DNA from 2 places in the Blautia sp. AF34-10 genome. Region 2 is predicted to be linked to the other one. Evidence: riboswitches for the same ligand, from Rfam matches in the RefSeq annotation. Region 2 holds a riboswitch; the other holds the start of a gene.
What was found. A riboswitch is a leader RNA that binds a small molecule or an ion and turns the genes downstream of it on or off. The one in region 2 is predicted to bind cobalamin.
Positions count from the first base shown of each region.

Region 1: it holds a riboswitch for cobalamin, as region 2 does, so the genes downstream of both, DWZ60_RS17125 (hypothetical protein) here and DWZ60_RS03230 (sirohydrochlorin cobaltochelatase) in region 2, are expected to answer to the same signal.

Region 1 is NZ_QUED01000018.1:36,829-48,618, reverse strand. It holds gene DWZ60_RS11635 (DUF885 domain-containing protein) at 1-1,550, opposite strand, end outside; cobalamin riboswitch at 1,670-1,872, shown strand; gene DWZ60_RS17125 (hypothetical protein) at 1,880-2,092, shown strand; gene DWZ60_RS11630 (hypothetical protein) at 2,152-3,096, shown strand; gene DWZ60_RS11625 (hypothetical protein) at 3,045-5,903, shown strand; gene DWZ60_RS18245 (ABC transporter substrate-binding protein) at 5,983-6,747, shown strand; gene DWZ60_RS18240 (ABC transporter substrate-binding protein) at 6,753-7,346, shown strand; gene DWZ60_RS11615 (FecCD family ABC transporter permease) at 7,438-8,418, shown strand; gene DWZ60_RS11610 (ABC transporter ATP-binding protein) at 8,425-9,522, shown strand; gene trxB (thioredoxin-disulfide reductase) at 10,094-11,014, opposite strand; gene DWZ60_RS11595 (hypothetical protein) at 11,523-11,790, opposite strand, start outside.
Region 2 is NZ_QUED01000003.1:170,688-182,477, forward strand. It holds gene sigK (RNA polymerase sporulation sigma factor SigK) at 1-526, opposite strand, end outside; gene DWZ60_RS03200 (HelD family protein) at 663-2,714, shown strand; gene DWZ60_RS03205 (alpha-amylase family glycosyl hydrolase) at 2,773-4,317, opposite strand; gene DWZ60_RS03210 (AraC family transcriptional regulator) at 4,516-5,391, shown strand; gene DWZ60_RS03215 (TrmH family RNA methyltransferase) at 5,483-6,307, opposite strand; gene DWZ60_RS03220 (DUF2798 domain-containing protein) at 6,667-7,125, shown strand; gene DWZ60_RS03225 (hypothetical protein) at 7,238-7,849, opposite strand; gene DWZ60_RS03230 (sirohydrochlorin cobaltochelatase) at 7,989-9,293, opposite strand; cobalamin riboswitch at 9,588-9,781, opposite strand; gene DWZ60_RS03235 (amino acid ABC transporter ATP-binding/permease protein) at 9,845-11,575, opposite strand; gene DWZ60_RS03240 (ABC transporter ATP-binding protein/permease) at 11,575-11,790, opposite strand, start outside.

The sequences.
Region 1 (11,790 bases), on a different contig from region 2:
AACTGCGCCAGAAAGGCTGACGCATCCGAGAGGAGCCATCCCTGGCTGTGGATTCCGAGATCCAGCAGCGAGCAGAGGGTAAGATGCACCGAGCGGTTCAGATACCAGAGACGGCAGAGCGCCTGCGTGTTTGCATCGAGATTACGTGCGGCGTAGCGGCAGGCATATGATTCAACGTAAGTTGCCCATCCTTCCACATAACCCGACGGCGCGTAGAGACGGCGGATCAGAAGCGGGTCGGAGCGCGAGAACGAGACGGTCTGGTACAGATGGCCGGGAAAGCCCTCGTGGGCAAGTGTGGAATACAGCTCGATGCCGGTCATCTCATCCGCGGGATTCAGGTAAATGGAGTTGGGTGAATTGACATCGGCGGGCGGTGTGAGATAAAAGGCGGGGCTTAAAAAATCCTTGAGAGAGTCATCCACGGTCTTTACTTCGTATGCGATACCCGAAAGAACGGGAAAATCTTCAGAAACGGCATTCTGCAGATCGGCAAGCATTTCCTCCGGCGTGGAGAACGGCAGCACGAGCGCCTGCTCGGAGAGGGAGAGCGACGGATTCTGATCGAGAATGATCTGCATTTCGGCACACTGGTCCGCAAGCTGCTGTGTTAAAAGGCGGGTCAGCTCCTCCGGTGAAGCATCAACACCGACGCGGCTGCGGAGCAGATACGCATAGTAGGAAAGTCCGCCTTCCTGCCGGGAAAGACCACCGGCGTTCTGTGTTCCTTTGCCGCGGAGTGAAGAAAGCGCATCGGAAAGAGAGCGGTAGGCGGGAAAAACACAGGAGGTAAGGAGTTTTTCATGCGTCTGCAGACAGAGATTCCTTTCCGCCTCAGAAAACAGTGAAGACGCCTGCAGTTTATTCTGAAAAACGGTGTGGAGCAGATGGCTTTCCGGTGTATCCGCGTCGGCGAGAAAAGCACTGCACTGGTGGATAATGCCATCGACCGCAAGGTCATTCTGAAACACGCCCTGCCGGGATTTTTCCTGTTCGAGTGCGATGAGGTCGGAGAAATAGCGCGGGAAATCCTGCAGAAGATGGAGGTAGTCGGCGATATCCTGCTGTGTGCGGAACGGGTACTCTGCGAGCAGAATGGGAAGCTGTGCCTGAATCCCGAGCGACGGACCGAGCGGTTCCGCAAGAAGGCTGGTGCTGCCCGGCATTTTCTCGCAGTCCAGCTCGTAGAGCAGAAGATCGAGCGTGATCTGATTTTCTGCGGAGAGGCGGTTTCGATGAAAGGATGTGAGCGTTGTTTCCACACTCTGCAGCAGGGCATCATACGAGGTGCGGTCAGGGATGGAAACCGTGCCGAACGAGGCAGTGCCGGGGGCAATTCCGCGGGAAGCCGGATCGGCGAGGGTATAGTGGAGCGTGATGGCAGAAGAGGTTACCTCGGAGTGGAACCGTTCCTCCACATACGCGGAAAACCGGCGGTTCTCACCAGGGGAAAAGAACGGGGAAAAATACCAGAACAGCAGGGCGAAAAGAAGTCCGCCGCACAGAAGCAGAGGGAACAGGATGCGGCGGTGCAGAGAAGCTGGTTTCATAGAATAGGCTCCGGTGCGGACAGTTATCATAAAGTATGTAAAAAATGCTGATTTTATGCGCTTTTTCCGTGGCCTTTCATTTGACTTTCCAAAACGGCTTTGCTATAATCAGTAACGAATGAAATAAGGGACTTTTCAGTGCAGAACGGATTTGAAAAAGAATCCGCGAAGGTAAAAGAGAATCAGGTGGAAATCCTGAGCGATCCGGTCACTGTAAGCAGGGAGTGTTAGCTGCAGAAATGCCATTGTGCGAAACGCATGAGAAGGCGCGGCTGCCGTGAAGATCTGCGAGTCAGGAACCTGCTGGAAAGGTTAGTGAATCGCTTCCGATGAAAGCATATATTCATGGAAAGATGTACGAAGTAAAATCGGACATCTGCTTTTTTGTCGCCATGCGTCCGAAAAAGAGCTCCGGTGGAGAAACTCTTTTGCAGAAAAAGCAGATGTCTGTTTGTCTTTTCGCAGAAAAAATGTGTCCTCAAAAACAAGATTACTTGCAGGGAGACATCATTGACGGGGGCAGGCACCGCCCAGCTGCCTGAAAAAGTCAGACGGAATCCGGAGCAGATGCGCGAAGGAGATCCGAAGAAAAGGAGAAGTTATGAAAGGAAATTCAAGCAAATTTCTGGCACTGCTGCTGTCGGCGTCCATGATCATGAGCCCGACTGCCAGCGTATTAGCAGATACGCAGGAAAAAGCAGCACAGACAGAAAGCAGCGCAGCCGCAGAGGAAGCGCCGCAGAGCGAAGAAACAGCAGAGACGGCAGAACCGGAAACAACACCGGCAGAAACCGAGAGCAGTGAAAGCACTGCAGAGACTCCGGCAGAAGAGCCGACGGAAACACCGGCTGCGCCTGCAGAGGATCAGACACCGGCAGGATCTGACGAGACCGAGACACCATCTGCAGATGAGGATGCTTCGGAAGATACTGCAGAGGACACTGCAAAAGACGGTGAAGAGACTGCCGATACCACAGAAAAAGAGCCGGAAGCAGCAGATGAGACTTCCCAGGATGCTGAAAAAGAAACACCGGCAAAAGAAGAAACCAAAGATGCTGTAAAAGAGAATACCAGTCCGGCGGCAGAACAGCCGAAAACGGAAGTAAAAGAAACAACCAAAAATGAGGCATCCAATACAGCCGAGGAGAAAGAAACAAAAGCAGCGGAAGCAGCAAAACCGGCAGATGGTGAGTATGAGACTTCTGCAGAAGCAACCGGAAGCATGTTCCGTGTGATTTCTTCCAGACTCATCGTAAAAGATGGAAAACTGAAAGCATCCATTCTGCTGAGTGGAACCGGCTATGATTACCTGTATACGGGAACAGCAGCAGAAGCTGCGGCAGCAGATGAAAAGAGCTGGATTGCTCCGACAGGAAGCGAAACCTATACGGATACGAAGACCGGTGCAGAAAAGACCGGATATCGTTTTGAAATTCCGGTGGAAGAGCTTGACAAACAGATGGATGTTGCCGTTCGCTCAGCCAAGAAAAAAACATGGCTGATAAAACTGTTACGATCCACAGCACCGCTGCAATCCCGACCGTAACCCCGGAACCGACCGAGCCCCCGGCCCCGAGTGAAACACCAGGCGATGATTCTTCCGAGACACCAGTCAGCGTAGAAGCACCTGTTGTAAAGGACAACGGTCAAGCATTCAAAATGTTCCTCATCTCTGAGGCAACCATGATCAACAAGGGCGACAAACTTGTTCTTACCCTGAAAACAAACAACACATCGTTTGATAAACTGTATTTTGGAAATAATGATGACCTTGCAAAAGCACCGGTTATTCAGGGAATGCAGGAAGCAAACGACGGTTTTTCCTTTGCGTTTGAAGTAGATGCTGACAAAGCCGGCACAACCGTTCCGATTGTTCTTGGAAAGAAAGACGGAACCTGGTATACGAAACAGCAGCTTTACTTTGTGATTCCGGGAACGAAAACACCAGATGTTACACCAACCCCGGAACCGACCGTAACCCCGGAACCGACTGAGACCCCGGCACCAACCGCAACGCCGACCCCGGAGCCATCTAAAGTTCCAAATGGCATTTACAGCGGAACCGCCGAGACGGGTGCTCAGATGTTCAAAGTAGTGGCTGTGGAGCTGACCGTAAAAGACGGTGATATGAAAGCTAAGATCACCTTAAGCGGTGTTGCTTATGACTACCTGTATATGGGAACTCCGGAAGAGGCAGCTGCTGCAGATAAGAGCGCATGGATCGCGGGCATCGGAACAGCGGATTATACGACCGATGACGGACAGACCAAAACCGGAATGCAGTATGAAATCCCGGTAGCAGCACTTGATCAGCCGCTTACCGTTGCATCCCATTCTGAAAAACGGGACAAATGGTATGCAAGAACCATCACCATCGCATCAGCAAGTCTGAAAAAGACCTCAGATCTTCCGGCAGATGAGACAAACAAAATTGCAGACGGTATCTACGAAGCAACTGCTGAGACTGGTGCAGCAATGTTTAAAGTAGTCAAAGTAAAACTGACTGCAAAAGATGGAAAAATGACAGCACTTATCACCTTAAGCGGAGTAGGTTACAATTACCTGTATCTGGGAACAGCAGCAGATGCAGCAGCAGATGAGAGTGCATGGATTGCATCCAAAGGAGAAGGTGAGTACACCTTAAACGGCGAGACCAAAACAGGACTGCAGTTTGAAATTCCGGTAGAAGCACTGGATCAGGGCCTGGCAGTGGCAGCTCACGCAGTAAAGAGCGGCAAATGGTTTGACAGAACCATCACGATCGCATCCTCCAGCCTGAAAAAGACCGGAGATCTGCCGTCGGATGATTCCAACGATCCGAAACCAACCATCGTTCCGACCAAGACCCCAACCGTATCTCCATCTGAGACACCGGTTGTAAAACCGACCAGCACCCCGGCTCCGGCACCGACCCAGAAACCGGCCGATACCAAACCGGAGCAGGAATCCAAATATGAGTCTGACTTAAGCGGCGGCACATCCAAAGTAGACAGTGCAACCACATTGGCAGACGGCGTTTACACACCAGACGGATTCTCCTTCTCCGGCGGATCCGGAAAGGTAACCATCTCCTGCAGCAAGATTACTGTAACGAACGGACAGGCTTATGCAACGATCGCATTCAGCAGTCCGTACTACGGATATGTAAAAGCAAACGGAAATAAATACATGGCAAATGTCAGCGGCGGAAGCAGCATCTTCACCATTCCGGTTGAGCTGAACAAGAACAATACCATCATCGGTATGACCACCAGAATGTCCGTTGCCCATGAGATTTCCTACAACATCTTCATCTCCCTGGCAGCAGCAAAGAAGGGCGGCAGCACTTCTTCCAGCACAGGATTTGTAAAAGCAGACGGAACAATCTCCACGATCAGCACCGATAACTCCAAGCTGGATACCACCGCTCCGGAGATCATGGGACTGGAATACAAAGCAGAGACAAAACTTGCTTACGCAGAGTACTTCAAGATGTATCATTACGACGAAGGCATCACCCTGCTGGAGATCGATATGACAAAAGATACCGAGCGTGATCCGGAGAAACAGACCGAGGACGACAAGAAAGCAGAAGATACCAATACCGCGGCAGCAACCGACGAGGAAGAAGCGGCAGCAGCATCCGATTCCAAAAAGACCGGCACTGAGAAAGCGAAAGATCTGACCGAAAAGACAAAAGAGCTGTACGAAGGCAATGTTGTCAAATATCTGATCGTTCCGAAAGATGTTGAGATTCCGGCAGGACTGGACAAAGATATGATCGTGATCCAGCTTCCGGTTGAGAAAGCATACGTAGCATCTGAGGATGCCCTGAAACTTCTCGACGAGCAGTTAGACGCAGCAGAGAGCATCAAAGCAGTCGGCATGGAGCAGAAAGACTGCCAGATCGAAAACATTGCAAAAGCAATGGAAGACAAAAAAATCTCCTTCGACGGAGCATTCGATGATCTGGACTACAAAGCTCTGGTAAAAGACGAAATCGACTTTGCAATTCTTCCGTCTGAGTTCCTTCCGGGAAATGCAAAAGATGAGGAAGATACTGACGCAGCCGACGAGACCGCAGATACCAAAGCTGAGGATCAGAAGGACGATAAAGACGATAAGACAACGGATGAGAAAGCAGACGAAGACAAGACTACGGAAGAACTTCTGAAAGAGGAAAATGAGCGTCTGTCCGACACCGCAGAGCGTCTGGCAACCCTGACCATTCCGATGCTGGTTGACCGTTCCGCAGACGAGAAGACCGATCTTGCGAAAGCAGAGTGGCTGAAAGTCTACGGCGTGATCTTCGGATGCGAGGATCAGGCAAACGAGCTGTTCCAGCAGATGGTAAAGGCAGAAGAGAATAAATAAGTACAATAATTTGCAGCAAAAAATGAGAAAGGGCTGCTGCCGTATGGCAGCGGCTTTTTCTTTAAGAAAGGAATATCAAATGACAGGAAAAAACGAAAGAAAGCTGAAAAAATGGGCCGCACTTTTTCTTGCAGCAGCGATGTCACTGACGGCCTGCGGCAGCATCGCATCAACGGGAAGCAGCACATCGTCCGCGTCGGGCACTTCGGCAGTTTCTCAGAGCAGCACATCCACAGCATCCGCAGCAGACGTTTCCGAAAGCCAGACGGAGAGCACATCCGTCTCGGAAAGTACGGCTGAAAGTGAAAGCATCTCCGAAGCCACTGCCGCGAGCAGCACCTCCGGGAGTGATACCGCATCCGCGGATGGTTTCGCAACGACAGACGATGTCAGCGACGCACCGGACATCACCGGAATCACCATCGAGAGCCAGATGGTCCTGAATTACGCCGAGTGCTTTAACGTATACTACTGCACAGACGGCTATAAACTGATCGATGTCAAAGACGGCGCGCAGTATCTGCTCGTCCCGGACGGAAAAGAGGCGCCGGATGACCTCGATTCCGACGTAATTGTAATCCATCAGCCGCTGGAACGCATCTACATGGCAGCAACCTCTCCGATGGCGCTGTTCGATGCCATCGACTCCCTCGATACGATTCGTCTCTCCGGTGAAACCGCAGACAACTGGTACGTACAGGATGCCGTTGACGCGATGAATGCCGGAACGATGATCTTCGCCGGAAAATACAGTGAGCCGGATTACGAACTTCTGGTCAGTGAGAACTGTGATCTGGCCATTGAATCCACGATGATCCTCCATTCCCCGAGGTACAGGAGATGATCGAGATGCTCGATATTCCGGTCTTCATCGACCGTTCCAGCTACGAATCCCAGCCTCTTGGCAGAACCGAATGGATCAAACTCTACGGTGCCATGCTGGACAAAGAGGAGGAGGCAGCCAACTTCTTTGCAAATCAGGCAAGTGTTGTGGAAAATCTGAAGGATTTCCAGAATACCGAAAAAACGGTCGCTTTCTTCTATATTAATACGAGCGGAGCTGCCGTTGTGCGGAACCCGGAGGACTATATTTCCAACATGATCGAGCTTGGCGGTGCGCGCAACGCCTTCCGTGATCTCCAGGACGACAGCGGAAAAACATCCGTGCCGATCACGATGGAGCAGTTCTACGATACGGCCGAAGATGCGGACTACCTGATCTACAACGCAAGCATCGATTCCACCGTCAAAACCCTGGACGACCTGCTGGCAAAGGATTCCATGTTTGCCGATTACAAAGCAGTCAAAGAGGGCAACGTCTGGACAACCGAGAAATCGATGTATCAGGCAACCGATAAAATTGCACAGTTTACCAACGACATTAACCTTCTGGTAACGGGCGGCGATCCGGATCAGATGGTATTCTTAAGAAAATTATCCTGATGGAGGAACGTATGTCAGAGAAAAAAAATATGACAGGAAAAGAGAACAGTTTCCATATGGAAACTTCCGGCGCCGTTCGCGGTATGCCGCTGTGTTCCTGGTGCTGATTCTGGCGTTCGCCGCCATCACCGTGCTGAATATCAATTCCGGAAACGTAAATATTTCGATTCCGGAAATTTTCCGGATTCTGCTGCGGCGGACCGGAGAGGGGAAAGAGTACAATATTATCTGGAAAATCCGCCTTCCGCGTATTCTGATGGCGGCAATCCTGGGCGGTGCTCTGTCCCTGTCGGGCTTCCTTTTACAGACTTTCTTTGAAAACCCGATTGCCGGTCCGTTTGTTCTTGGAATTTCCTCGGGAGCCAAAATGGTCGTGGCGCTGACCATGATCTTTTATCTGGAGCGGGCGCGCAATATCACATCTTACACGATGATTGTTGCAGCATTCTTAGGATCCCTTCTCTCCGTCAGCTTCATTCTGCTGATGTCCCGGCGGATCAAAAATATGGCAGGACTTCTCGTCGGCGGTATTATGATCGGTTACATCTGCTCGGCGGTCACGGATTTTGTTGTCACCTTCGCGGAGGATTCCGATATCGTCAACCTCCACGGCTGGTCACAGGGAAGCTTCTCCGGCATGAGCTGGAGCAACGTAGCGATCTCTGCGGCTGTGATCGGCATCACCTTTGTCATCACGTTCCTGATGGCAAAACCGATCGGTGCATATCAGCTCGGTGAGGCGTATGCGCAGAGCATGGGTGTCAACATCAAAGTATTCCGCATCGCGCTGATTCTGCTTTCGAGTATTCTCTCCGCATGCGTCACCGCATTTGCCGGTCCGATTTCGTTTGTCGGCATTGCCGTCCCGTTCCTCGTTAAACAGAGCCTCGGCACATCGCGTCCGCTCGTCGTAATCCCGGGAACGTTCCTCGGCGGAGCCGTCTTCTGTATGATGTGCGACCTGATCGCGCGTATGGCGTTTGCACCGCTGGAGCTGTCCATCAGTACGGTCACATCGATCTTTGGTGCGCCGGTCGTCATTTTCATGATGCTGCGCCGGAAAAGGGGGTAAGAGAATATGAATGAATATTATTTTCATCTGGACCACCTGACGGTCGGCTATGATAAGAAGCCGCTGATCAAAGATATCTGCATCAGCATCGAAAAAGGCGAGATCGTTACGCTGATCGGACCGAACGGTTCCGGTAAATCAACGATTCTGAAAAGCATCACCCGCCAGTTAAAGCTGGTCGGCGGAAATGTGGAGTTTGATGGGAAAAACCTGCATGAGCTTTCGTTCCGCGAGTTGTCCACGAAGATGGCCGTTGTGCTGACGGAGCGCATGAAGCCGGAGCTGATGACCTGCCACGATATTGTGGCAACGGGCCGCTATCCGTACACCGGACGGCTCGGCATGCTGACCCGCGAGGATGAGGAGAAGGTCGAGAAGGCGATGCGCGCCGTTCATGCCGAAGAGCTCGGCGGCCGCGATTTCAACGCCATCAGCGACGGCCAGCGCCAGAGAGTGCTTCTTGCGCGTGCGATTTGTCAGGAGCCGGAGGTCATCATCCTCGACGAGCCGACTTCTTTCCTCGATATCCGCCACAAGCTGGAACTGCTCGCGATTCTGCGCCGCATGGCAAAGGAGAAGGGCATCACCGTCATCATGTCGCTGCATGAGATCGATCTGGCACAGAAAATTTCAGATAAGATCATCTGCGTCAAGGGCGATGCTATTTCCCATTTCGGCGCACCGGAGACAATTTTCCGCGAGGATATCATCCGCGAACTGTACGAGATTGACAATGGTTCGTTTGACCCGTGCTTCGGAAGCATCGAGCTGCCGCGGCCGGAGGGAACACCGCGCGTCTTTGTCCTCGCAGGCGGCGGAACGGGAATCCCGGTGTTCCGGAAACTGCAGAAGGAAAATGTCCCGTTTGCGGCAGGCGTCCTGTATACGAACGATATCGATTACCAGCTCGCCCGCATTCTGGCGATGGAGACGGTAACCGAAGCACCGTTCCAGGAGATCAGCGACGAGGCATTTGCCCGCGCCTGCGAGCTGATGAAGAGCTGTGAACGTGTCATCGACACCGGCGTCCCGGTGGGCATGTGCAACCGCCGGATCGAAGAGCTGAGGGCAGAAGCAAAGCGGCTTGGAAAGCTGGCAGAGTAAAACAAAGAAAAATCCAATCAAAATCTCCTGTCTGGGAACGAAACAATCGTTTTCCGAACAGGAGATTTTCTTTTTGCAGCCATTGTAAAAACAGCAAAAGAACACGAAAAATGTAATATTAAATTGTACGAAAAATTCACACAATTCAAGTCAAAAACCAACAGAGATTGACACTTAAAAAGTCAAGTGCTTTATAAAATCTTTTGGCGAAATAACGGTTTTCTCTGTTATGACCAAAACACGCGTTCTGATTTCGCAAGATTTAAACACATGCTTTCCACACCGTTTTTCGTGGATAATGTGGATAACTCGGTGTATAACTTGTTTTTAGGCATGTTTTCGGTGGTTAACCATGTGGATAACTTGTGGACGAGATGTTTATAAAATTGGCCCGTGTGGAAAAAACCCGGTTTCTTTGTGCAATTTCGACAAAAGAGGTTTTAAAGTTTTATACGACTGACATGAAAGGTTTTTCAGATTTCAGAAACTACGGAAAAACAGAAAAAGCAGGCAGTTCTCCGTACAATACGAAGAATGCCTGCTTTTGCTGTATTCTATTCGAAAGAAGCCATCAGTGGCTGATCAGATATTTCTCTACCGAAGTCACACAGTTCGCGCCGTCGGCGGCTGCCGTGATGATCTGACGGAGCTGCTTCGTGCGGACATCGCCTGCGGCGAACACGCCCGGCACGCTCGTCACACCGTCTTCGCCGGCTTTGATGTAGCCAGCCTCATCGGTTTCTACGGTGCCTGCGATCAGTGCGGAGACCGGAACGATGCCGACGGCAATAAACACGCCGTCCACCGCGATCTCACCGGCTTCCCCTGCCTTTTTGTTCGTTACCTTCACGCCGGACACCATCTCGTTTCCTTCGATGGAATCCACAACCGTATCCCACACCATTTCCACATTCGGCAGTGCCAGCAGTGCATCCTGGAGAACACCGGCTGCCCGCAGTTCATCGCGGCGGTGGATCACGTAAACCTTTTTGCACGTTCTGGCAAGGAAAATCGCATCCTCCACGGCGACATCGCCGCCGCCGATAACGGCAACGGTTTTGTCTTTGAAAAATGCGCCGTCACACGTTGCACAGTAAGAGACGCCCATGCCGGAGAGTTCCTTTTCACCAGGTACATTTAACGCGCGGTGCTCCGCACCGGTTGCAAGAATGACCGTTCTGGCATGATACTCATTTTTTCTCGTGCGGACAATCTTGATCTCTTCGTCAAGAACAAGCTCCTTCACACGCTCGCGGGAAAATTCCGCGCCCATTTTTTCAGCGTGTGCGCGCAGCGTGCTTCCGAGATCCATGCCGCTGATGCCCGGAAGGCCGGGATAGTTGTCTACTTCATAGGTATTCAGCACCTGGCCGCCGCTTGCAAAGTTTGCCTCAATCGTAAGAGAGGAGAGCTTTGCGCGTTTCGCATAAATCGCGGCAGAAAGACCCGCCGGGCCGGAGCCGATGATGATAACGTCGTATAAGTTTTCCATAAAAATCCTCGTTTTCGTCTGTAGTAAGCTGCCATGCAGCCATTTTTCTGAAAGTATCGTTACGGAGCCGGTGTTTCGGACGGTTCCTGACTGTCGGAAACGGAAGATGAATCTTCCGCGGAAGTTTTTTTGGCTTCTTCTTCCGGCGCTTCCGGCTGGTTGTGAACCACCTTGATGCTGCGTACCAGCTTCAGATCGTTGTCGATGCCGATTTCAGTGTAGTCCAGCTTTTCGTCATCACTATAGAATGTGTAGAGTGTCAGGTTACTATCCTCTTTTTCCGTTTTTTCTGATTTGGCATCCCCTGCCTTCGCCAGAAAATCGCTCTCGGAAGTGCCGAGCGTGATGCCGTTTGTGATTGAAATCGGAATCTTTGTCGTATCGAGATCGCCGTACAGCGAAGTAACAAAACAGTTGCGCACTGTCGTCGCCTCCGCGCCGTAATTATGTACGGTGCAGTAAAGCTTCTGACCGCCCTTTTCCAGCGTGACGTAGCCGTATTTTCCGTTTAAAACGGCCGTATCGGACTCTTTCGTATTGACGGTCCAGTCGTGGTCCAGAAGTTCACTGACCGGAACGGGAAGATGATAGAGTACATCGTCAAAGCGGACGGTCCAGTCGTTGATTTCAATGCTGTCGGCTTCCGGTGCCTGGTAGGCCTCCACTTCCGGTGTTGTGGCATCGCTGACACCATCGAGCGCTTCTGCATCAGCCGTGGTCGTAAAGTTCTGCATATCGAGGAATACAGAATTCCCGTTTTGTTATCGAAGCCGAGC
Region 2 (11,790 bases):
GTGTGTATTCTGCTTTTCCGCCAAGGCCGTACCGGAGAAGAAGCACCTGTTTTTCCTGCTCTTTTAATTCCGAATCCAGATAACAGTACAGCCGCACCGCGTCCTCTTTCCGGTTGTACTGTTCCGCGATATCCTCCCCGCCGCCCTCCACGATGTCGAGCAGATGGATCTCATTTCCCTCCTTGTCGGTTCCGATCGGCTCGTAGAGGGAAATCTCCCGTGCCGTTTTCTTTTTGCTCCGAAGATACATCAGCAGCTCATTATCAATACAGCGGGCGGCGTATGCGGCCAGCCGGTTTCCTTTTTTCGAATCATATGTCATCACCGCCTTGATGAGGCCGATCGTTCCAATGGAAATCAGATCGTCGAGATCATCGGGCAGACCCTGATACTTTTTCACAACGTGCGCGACCAGGCGCAGATTCCGCTCGACCAGAATGTCTCTGGCTTTTGTATCGCCCCTCTGATACGCATCCAGACAGCTTTTTTCTTCCTGTGCAGACAGTGGTTTTAAAAAGGGTTCCAAGAAAAGCGGCACCTCAAAGGGGATTTTTCTTTATTTTATGTTTGAATTGCAGGAAACGTGCCTGTCTGCTATACTGATAAGATCAGCCGGGTTTTCCGGCACTCGACATTATATTTTTAAGAGGAGGTTTCCTTTTATGACAGACCAGAAAAACGGACAGGAATATCTTTCTTTTGTGCTGGAAAAGCTGCAGGCGCGTCTTGCCGAGATCAGCCAGTCTCTGCTGGACGGACAGAAAGAGATTGAAAATATGCACGATTATTACTGGCAGAACTATACCGAGATGGACCAGTACGGATATGAGGATTACGACAATCAGCAGGCGCTGCTGCATCAGGTGAATGCGAATCAGGAGCAGCTTCTTCTGCGGAGCCGCTTCCGGAAAATGCTGGATTCTCCGTTCTTCGGGCGTGTGGATTTCCGCTATGACGGGGATGATGAGCCGGAAATTTTCTATATCGGCATCGGCAATTTTGCGGAGCGGCCGGGCGAGCTGCCGCTGATTTACGACTGGAGAAGCCCGGTCAGCGGTCTTTTCTACGATTTTGACCGCGGGCCGGCTTCCTATCTGGCGCCGGGCGGCGAGATGACAGGGGAAATCTGTTCCAAGTGGCAGTATAAGATCCGGGATGGAAAGATGATTTACGGATTTGAGAGTGATGTGAAAATTGATGATGATATTTTAAAGGCGGAGCTTGGCAGCAACGGCGAGGTACAGCTGAAGAATATTATCCGCACAATTCAGAAGGAACAGAATGCGATCATCCGCAATACGAAGGACCGGATTCTGGTAATTCAGGGAGCGGCGGGAAGCGGCAAAACATCGGTGGCGCTGCATCGGATTGCCTACCTTTTGTATCATGACAGACAGAATCTGAAGTCTTCGAATATTCTGATTTTATCGCCGAACGGGGTATTTTCGGATTATATTTCACATATTCTGCCGGAGCTCGGTGAGGAGAATATTCAGGAGATGAGTTTTGATCTCTTTGCTTACCGCAAATTACAGGACACGGCGGCGGACTGTGAGGATCGCTGTGATCAGATTGAGCGGGAGATGCGGGATCCAAAAGCCGCAGAACGGTTTGCTTTAAAACAGTCGCAATCGTTTGTGGACCAGATGGAGGGATTTGCGCTGGAACTTGAGGACGAGCTGATGAATTTCTCAGACGTTTCGTATAAGTCGTTTGTGAAGTCGGAATCGGAGATTATTACGCTGTTTTATGACAAGTTTGCGGATATTCCGCTGCTCTCGCGGATGGATGCGGTGGCGGAGACGTTTATTGACGAGATCGAGACGCTGCTGAACCGGGATCTGCCGGAGGAGGAGCGGATTCCGCTCATCGAAAAATTCCAGAAGATGTATGAGACGATGGATTTTTATGTTCTCTACAATCGTTTTCTGAAGAAAGAGGGATATCAGACGCTGCCGCGGCGGCCGTTGGAGAAGCGGAAACTGCGGTATGAGGATGTGTATCCGGTTCTGTATCTGAAGTACCGCCTGTCGCGGCAGGCGGAGCGGTCGAATATTAAGCATCTGGTGATTGATGAAATGCAGGATTATTCGCGGCTCCAGTATCTGATTATCCGGCGGATGTTTTCCTGTAAGATGACGATTCTCGGCGACCGGGCGCAGACGATGGCGGATCAGCAGCAGGATGTACTGCAGTTTTTACCGGGGATTTTCGGGAAGGATCTGCGGCGGATTGAGATGCGGAAGAGTTACCGGAATACGGTGGAAATTGCGTCGTATGCGGCAAATCTCATTGGCGTGACGGATCTGGAGCTGTTTGAACGGCACGGAATGCCGGTGTTGGAACGGGATGTCACGGATCTTGAGGCGGCTCTGCGGGAGGCAGTGGATACGCTGTTTCCAGATGAGAAAACGTATGAGACGGCGGCGGTGATTGTACCGGATGAGAAGACGGCGGAACGGGCTTATTTGATTTTGCGGGAGATTCTGGCAGAAAAAGATTTTGACTGTGAAAAGCGGCTTTCTTGGCTGAACCGTGACAGCTCCAGTTTTAAGAAAGGACTGACGGTTACCACATTTTATCTGGCGAAAGGGCTGGAGTTTGATCAGGTGTTCTCTATTTTCCCGAAGGACGAGAAACGGGAGATAATGATGCAGGCGCAGTATATTGCAGCGACCAGGGCATTGCATGAGCTGAGAGTGTATCATATTTAAAAACAGGGAGATCCTCCGAAAAAATTCGATTGGATCTCCCTGTCATTTTTATTTTCGATCAGATATGATAGAATCCTGCGGACTGTGCCGGGATGGTGATGGTTCCGTCTTTGGATTCTGCTTTTCCTCCGATCGTGTAGAGGGCATCCTTCAGCTCTGCACTGTATGGGAAGGACTGCTCTTTGTCGGATGGATTGATGATAACGAGGACTTTTTCGCCCTCTGCCTCACGGACGTATGCCAGCGGATACTGGTTTTTCTCTGCATAAACGAACTCGATGGTTCCGCGGCTTAAGAGTGCTTTGCTGCTCTGGCGGATCTGGATGAGTTTTTTAACTTCGTGGTACAGGGAATCCGGATCGGCCATCTGTGCTTTGGCGGTCGGACGGTCCTTGCCCGGGTCCATGGTGATGTAGAGGTCACTGGCCGGTGCGCTGGAGAATCCTGCGTTGGTGCTGTCATCCCACTGCATCGGAGAACGGGAACCGGTGCGGTTGTATCCGCCCTCAACGGATTTCAGGCCTTCGACGTAGCGCATACCGATTTCATCACCGTAGTAGATGAACGGCGCACCTGGCATGGAAAGAAGGAAAGCGAAAGCAATTTTCAGCTCATCCCCCTGCAGACGGCGTGCCAGACGGTCCATATCATGGTTTCCGGACGGGATGCAGATCAGGCCTTTCTGTGCGGTCTTATTGTAGTTGGTTTTGTAGGTCTCTACAAACTCAGAGATATCTCCTTTTCCGCGTTTGGAGAAGAATGGCTCATCGCAGCGGAACAGATCGTTGTAATGGGACGGTCCAAAGTGAAGAAGGAAGTCCATGTGGAAGCCGCCCTGTAAGGATTTGTCCGGCTCGCCCCACTCGGATACCATGGCTGCATCCGGGAACTCGGCGTCGAGGAATTTCCGTACCTGCTGCCACAGGCGGATGGTTCCTTTGCCTTCCTGATCGTTCTTTACCAGGGAGCCCGCCATATCGACACGGAAGCCGTCGCAGCCCATGTTCAGCCAGAATCTCATGACATCTTCCATCGCTGCCAGCGTTGCCTGCGGTCCCTCATCATCAAAGGACTGCTGCCACGGTTTTTCCGGATCCGGCTGATAAAAGCCGTAGTTCAGGGCCGGCTGGTTGGAGAAGAAGTTGATGGCGCAGGCGCCGTCACGCTCGGAAATGCCGCGCAGGCTTCCCATTCCTTCCGGTGCTTCCCATACGTTATTGGTCCATACGTAGCGGTCTGTAAATTCATTGCGGTCTGCTTTCATGGATTCTTTGAACCATGGATGCTCAACAGATGTATGGCCCGGAACCAGGTCGAGCAGAACGTGCATGTCACGTTTGTGTGCCTCTTCGAAAACTCTCTTCAGATCCTCATTCGTTCCGTAGCGCGGTGCAACGCGGCAGTAATCTGCGACATCGTATCCTGCATCACCGAATGGGGACAGGAAGCACGGGTTGATCCAGATGGCGTTGCAGCCCAGCTCCTTGATGTAGTCTAATTTTTCAATGATACCCTGGAAATCTCCGATTCCGTCGGCGTTGGTGTCGTTGAAGGACTGCGGGTAAATCTCATAAAATACTGCGTTATCTAACCATTTTGACATTTTTTCTTTTCCTCTTTCGCTCTTATTTCTGCTGTATTTTCGTCGTTGCAGCAAGTGTTTCTATATGATATATTACTACTGTATCCGCTGAAATACCAGTAATTTCCTATTTCATTCTAATACTATTCTATGATTTTATGCATGCCGCGCTCTGCCATTTCCGGCATTTTACGCACATGCTTTTTGGAGGAGGATTTTATGATGCTTTCTGCTGCGAAAGAAAAACGCCAGCACGGCTCCATGCAGGTTCCCTACAGTTATTATGACTGCCGGATGCCCGACTATTTTCCCGGCGTACCGCTGCACTGGCACGGGGAGATGGAGCTGAATTATATCAAACGCGGAACGGGGTATTTTCAGTATGAGGACCGTCTGCTTACGGCGCATGCCGGTGATATTTTTCTGATTCAGCCGAACCTCGTACATGCCATTCTGCCCGCCGAGCAGGAGTCGATGTTTTATGATACGATTGTTTTCCACCAGAATATGCTGATCGGCGGGTATGACGACCGCAGCTACACGGAAATTCTGCAGCCGTTTTTCTCCGCCCGGCGCCGCATCCAGGCACCGATTTCACCCGAACATTCCGGTTATGCTGCACTTTCTGCATCCGTCCATCAGATTTTCCGCTGCATCCGTGAAAACTCTGCTGTCTCCGATCTTCTGCTGAAAAGTGAGCTGCTCCGCTTCTTCTATCTGCTCGCCGCATCGCCGGAACTCTGCACCGATCGTCCCGCCATGCCTGCGGCTGCTGAAAACCTGCGGCCTGTGCTCGCCTATATCCAGGAGCACTTCGCCGACCCGATTACCATAGAGGAACTTGCCAGGCTGTCGCATTTGAGCAAAAGCTATTTTATGAGCTGTTTTAAGCAGACCTTCGGACTCGGGGCCGTTGAATATCTGACACAGCTTCGGATCAAAGCCGCCTGCGAGGCGCTGCGCAGTACGACGCGGAGTGTGTCCGAAATCGCGTACGACAATGGTTTCCGCAACCTTTCCAACTTCAACCGGCAGTTCCGAAACAAAGTGGGATGTACGCCGCAGATGTATCGGAAGGAATTTCAAAATCCGTAAATTCAAAAAGGGATGCATCAAAATATGCATCCCGAAAATCTATCTCTGATCCTATTTTTATTCCGTAATCTCCGGTACCGACGGAACATCTTTATCTTCTTCCCGCCAGCTCCCAGAATGCGACAGCGCTCGCCGCAGCGACGTTCAGTGAATCCACACCGTGTGTCATCGGAATCAGCACGGTTGCATCTGTTTCAGCGATCGTATCACTTGCCAGTCCGTCACCCTCGGTTCCGAGCAGAATGGCGAGCTTTTCATGCGTTTTTAACGACGGATCATCCATCGGAACGGAGTCTTCTTTTAATGCCATCGCAACGGTATAAAATCCAAGTTCCTGCAGTGAAGCAATTCCCTGCTCCGGCCAGTAACTGCCGCCTGGCAGCACGGTCCACGGGACCTGGAAGACATTTCCCATGCTCACGCGGATGGCGCGGCGGTACAGCGGGTTGCTGCAGCCTGATGTGAGGAGCACGGCATCGATGCCAAGCGCGGCGGCGGAACGGAAAATCGCACCGACATTCGTCGGGTTCACGACATTTTCCAGAATCGCCACGCGGCGGGCATTCCGGCAGATTTCCTCCATAGCCGGAAGCGTGCGGCGGTGCATCGCGCAGAGCATGCCGCGCGTGAGGGCAAAGCCTGTGAGCTGTTCCAGCACCTTCGTCTCTGCTGTATAGACCGGCGCGTTCGGGCAGTGCGCAAAGAGTGCTTCGTTTGCGGCAAGCTCTGCGCTTCCGGCAAGGAACGAAACCGGTTCATATCCGGCATCCAGCGCACGCTCGATGACACGCGGACTCTCCGCAAGAAAAAGGCCTGGCTGCGGTTCATAATAGTGCAATAACTGCGGTTCTGAAAGACGCGCATACACGTCGAGCTCCGGCGCCGCAAAGTTTTCGATTTTTCTGATCTCTGACATAATATTGATTTCCTTTTGCGTTTTCTCTTTGTTTTCACTATGTTCTATTGTAGCAATCCCGCTCCCGTTTCGCAATCCATTCTTTTTCCCGCCGGTGCCGTTCCCCGCACCATTCGCCAAACCGTGCTTCCAGCACGCATCGAATTTTCTTATTTATCTGTCTTTTTTTAAAATTTCTCAATTTCCTCTTGCCAAACGCCGCCGGAGACGTTATAATAATCGACGGTTCAAAATTAAAAACTGCAGAAAAGATTGGTATCAGATTGGAAACGGCACAAGTGCATTGCTTGGTTAACGAACAACACATGTGTCTTTTTTGCGCCCATTTTTCAAAATTGCAAAGAAAAGGAGAACAATCGATGCCAAAAACAAAATTTCAAAACGTTGTATTTACCCTCATGATGTCCTTTCTGATGGTCTATGCCATGATCTGCTACAACATTTCCATGAACATCGGCGGAATGACAAATCAGGTCTTTCTGATGGCGTTTCACGAGATGATAATCATGTGGCCGGCCGCTTTTATCCTCGAGTTTTTCCTCGTGGATCATCTGGCTCACAAATTAGCTTTTTGCATGGTAACACCGCAGGATCGTCCGATCGTAATCACGCTGGCAATTTCCATTATGATTATTGCTATTATGTGTCCGATTATGAGTTTTATTGCAACACTGCTGTTTAAAAATGCCGGAAAGGAATTTGTCGCTGTCTGGCTTCAGACCACGTTCTTAAATTTCCCGGTTGCCTTCTTCTGGCAGCTCATGTACTGCGGACCCTTCATCCGTTTTCTGTTCCGCAAACTGTTTCCGGAAAAATAAGAAAAGATATCCACAAAGGCGAACCGCTTTTCCCCTCTCTTTCCACAATTTCTGTGGACAGACGGTGCAAAATGGTTCGCCTTCTGTGGATATCTTTTGTTTTCTTCCGGGATTACTCCTGCGGTACCGGATTGGATACGCTGACTACATGATCATACCAGGTTCCTTTTTTACCAATGATCGCAACATTGAAATCCTCGTCCAGTTTTTCTACCGGGATATCAAAGCCGTACACTTCATCTGTGGTTCCGTCAGAATACGTTACCTCATCTGTGGTCGGCTCGATCAGCTCTGCGCCGTCTGCCTGTGCTTCTTCTTTTGTTCCCACAAAGACATTGACAATGTTTTTGGATACCAGGCTGACGTGGATGGTCATTTTTCCGTCTTTTACCGTCAGGACACCTTTTCCTTCTTTTGCTTCATTGACATGGAACATATTGCTGTCTGTATTGAAGTCTGCCGTATACGTACCGTCTTCCAGCTCTGATGCGCTGCTTTCTCCTGCAGTCTCCGCTGCCGATGCGCTTTCTGCTGAAACATCTGATGTGGATGTACTGCTCTCTGCCTTAGATGCATCCTGTACAGAAGCGGAAGATGCGTCTGCCGCAGAAGACGCAGATACTGCAGATGCAGAAGATGACGCTGCATCCTTTCCGCCACATGCGCCGAGCATGGATACAGTCAGTGCTGCTCCAAGAAAAAGAACTGCCAATTTTTTTCTCATAATAAAATTCCTCCTTGTATCACCTTGAAGCGGATCTTTTTCATCCGCTCAACTTAAAATCCGACAGCACACTGAGTCTCTTCAGCCGTACTGCCGGATCTTATTTTACTCTATTTTACGTTCGGAATACAACCCCTAATTATTCAGCATCGTCCTGAACGCCGTTGCCGTCCATAGCTGCCTTGGTGTGCTGTACATACAGCTGCTCAACAGCATCAATTCTTCCAAGACCTTCGATCTGAGTGTTGATCTCATCGAATGCACCGGATGCCTCAAACTGGCTCTTCCAGGAATCCTCATCCTCGCCTGCCATATCGTTGTTTGCGTGGTCACCTGCAACAACCATCAGCGGACGAAGAATTACTTTCTTGTATCCGGCTGCTTTTACTGCCTCGATCACATTCTCGCAGGCGGTCTCTTCCGGCTCGCCCTCAACGGTTCCGATGAATACGTTTTTGTATCCAAGAGTATCCATCTGTGTCTGCATCTGGCTGTAAGTTACTTTTGCATTGTGGGAAGTACCATGTCCCATAAATACGAAAGCAGTGCCGTCCTCTGCTGCTGCATCCAGACTGTCATAATTTGCAGATTTTACTGCCTGTGCCGTGATTGCTTCTGCAACGGCCTGTTTGTCCTCGTTGATTACGGTAGCGTCACTTCCAACCTCGCCAAGCAGCGGCTCTGCGATGGTTACGGACTCAAATTTATCTTTATAGCTATCTACTGCTTCTTTCAGCTCGTCGTACTCTGCGCCGTGCATCAGATGAGTCGGCTGAATAATCAGTTTTTTCACGCCATTGCTTACAGCTCTTTCCAGTGCCTGATCTACGTTGTCGATCTTCTCGTCATCGCGGGCCTGTACATGGTTGATGATGATCTGTGCAGTGAAGGCACGTCTTACGGACCAGTCCGGATATGCAGCCTGCAGAGCTTTCTCAACGCCTCCGATATCCTCAGCACGGCTGTCGTTGAAGGAAGTACCAAAGCTTACAACCAGAAGCTCATTCTCGCCGATCTCGTCTCCGTTTAACGGATCATCCTTGGAAGCATCCCCTGTGTCTCTTCCGAAGTAATCCGGATCTGCGTTCTCTCCTTCTACAAGTTCCTTCTGCGCATCTGTCAGGGCATCCCATGCCTCTTTTGCTTCTTTGCACTGCTCGTCGGTGTTATCATTTCTTTCCTGTACATAAATTGCGTCAATCAAAGCTGCCACTTTATCTGCTGCCTCCTGGTCTGCATCTGCGGATACCTCTTCAGATGCAGAAGATGCGCTTACGCTGCTGCTTGCTGCTGTGGTGTCTTCCTCAGATGCGGAAGATGCACTTACGCTGCTTGTTGCTGTGTTGCTTGCGCTGCTGCTGGATGCGTTGCTGCTTCCGCATGCGCCGAGCATAGATGTTACCATAGCTGCTGAAATTAAAGCGACTACAAGTTTCTTTTTCATTTTTGTTTTCCTCCCATTTGCTGGTATCTTTGCAACAACCAATATCGGGGACGTCTTACATTTCAAACTATGAGAAACACGCTCCGCGAGTTTCTCAAGTTATCGCGGCAGTCGCTAAGGTCTCGTGCAAGCACGGACTTTGGCTCGTTGCCCGCGTAAATAGAAAGAAGCCCTTTCGTTTTTCAACGAGGGGCTTCCAGTATTTTCATCACAAAGAAAACCATCTCACCCGCTGTGGGGCAAATGTCCGCTTTCCTGTTTTGTACTGCCAGTTCCTCGTGGCACGAACGTAACGTTCCTGTACTGCGAAAGGCAGGTCTCCCGGCTCATTGCTTCAGGATTTGACTCCAGCGCATCGGTCTCCTTCCCGGTTTCCCAGTGGATCATTCCCCTGCTTGCAAAATACGGTGACGAGTTCGTGCAGGATTCACACCTGCTTCCCTTTTCACCGGACACGTATGTCCGACACCTTACACATCGATATTTAATTGTCTTTTCTTTAACGACTGTTAGTGTAGCACATCGTCTTTTCTCTGTCAAGTGCTGTAAAATCAGGAAATCCGGCCATTTTCCATTTCATATACCACATCCGCGACGTTCATCGTGGACACTCTGTGCGATACGAGCACAATGGTTTTCTCTTCTGCCGATTCTTTCAGGGATTTCAGAATAATTCCTTCATTTAAGGAATCAAGATTCGATGTCGGCTCGTCCAGCAGGATCATGGATGCGTCATGCAGGAATGCCCGCGCGATACCGATCCGCTGTTTTTCTCCGCCGGACAGCGTATCGCCGAGTTCTCCGACTTCGGTGTCGTAGCCATTTGGCAGTGTCATGATGAAATCATGTATGGACGCCTTCTTCGCCGCCTCCATAATTTCTTCCCGCTTCGCGCCGGGTTTTGCAATAGCGATATTGTTCGCAATCGAATCGTGGAACAGGTGTGTCTCCTGCGTCACATAGCTTTCCATATCGCGCAGATGCTTTGTCGGGATTTTGCGGACATCGGCTCCGTCCACGGAAACGCGCCCCGTCTGGACATCCCAGAAGCGCATCAGAAGTTTTAAGATCGTCGATTTTCCGGAACCGCTCGCGCCGTGGATGCCGGTGATTTTTCCCGGTTCCAGTTTCAGCGAATACTGATCCAGAATCGTCTCGTCTTCGTAGGCAAACGTTACATTCTGCGCCTCGGCTCCTGCAAATGCGTGGTCACCGCCGGATGCCGCATCTCCCGGAATTTCCTCCACCAGCGGCGCTTCCTCGAGAAGGGAAAGCACACGCTCGCCGCTTGCCAGCGTCTGATTCAGGTTATTCGACAGGCTGGACAGCGCCACGACCGGGCCGAAGGAACCCATCATCGCGACTGTGCAGGTCAGGACTCCCTCAAATCCGATCCCGCCTTTCGTGTAAAGATAGATCGTCAGTGCCAGCATGCCGAACGATGCCAGAAGAATCACCATGTTGGTGACAGACCGCTGGGAGCCTTCCATGCGGCTTAAGTTTTCCTGCACAGAAGCCAGTTCTTTCGACCGCCCTGACATCTGCTCTTTCCGTTTTTCGCCCTGTCCGTACTGAATCGTCTCGTCGAGGCCACGCAGGGAATCCAGCACGAAGCTGTTCAGCTCGCCAAAGCCTGTCCGGAACTCCATTCCTTTCTGGCTTCCGCGCTTTCCGTTCCACATCGGGATCACAACGCCGACCGTCAGATACGCCGTAAGTGCAAGCAGCCCTGCCAGAACATGGTATCTTCCAATGAAGCATACCATAATCAGAGAAGTTAATGCTGCAATCGCAATCGGGGAAATCGTATGCGCATAGAATACTTCCAGAAGTTCGATATCGGTTGTGATAATCGAAATCAGATTTCCTTTGTCCCGTCCTTCCAGCTTCGCCGGGCAGAGCTTCCGCAAAGCTGCAAACACTTTATGGCGGATGATCGCCAGCAGTTTAAAAGCAATAAAGTGGTTGCAGTACTGCTCCGCATAATGCAGAATGCCGCGCAGCACCGCGTTCACGATCATCACCGTGAGTATCGTTTTTACCGGGGTATGTACAAGCCACATGTTTTGCACCGAAAGGCTCGTCCCTGCCGCGCCCGTCAGTAAGCCATGCACGATGACCTGTCCTGCCAGAATCGTCAGGAAGATCGCACATAAATATCCCATTGTTCCAAGAATAATTGCCGCCATCATAATATGAAGCAATGGCTTCACCAGCCCGATCAGGCTTCCCATAATCCGGAGGGCGCTTCTGCGTTTTGCTGTATTTTTCTTCTCGTTCATCATGCATTCCCCTGCTTTCCATAGTTTTCCAGTACCATCTGGCTGTCGTACAGATGCCGGTATGCGCCGTTCTGTTCCATCAGTTCCGCATGCGTTCCACGCTCGCAGATGGTACCGTTTTTCAGGAAATAAATCTGATCTGACTGTACGACGTTCGCAAGGCGGTGGGAAATCAGCAATACCGTTTTCGTCTTTGCGAGTTCATGAATCACATT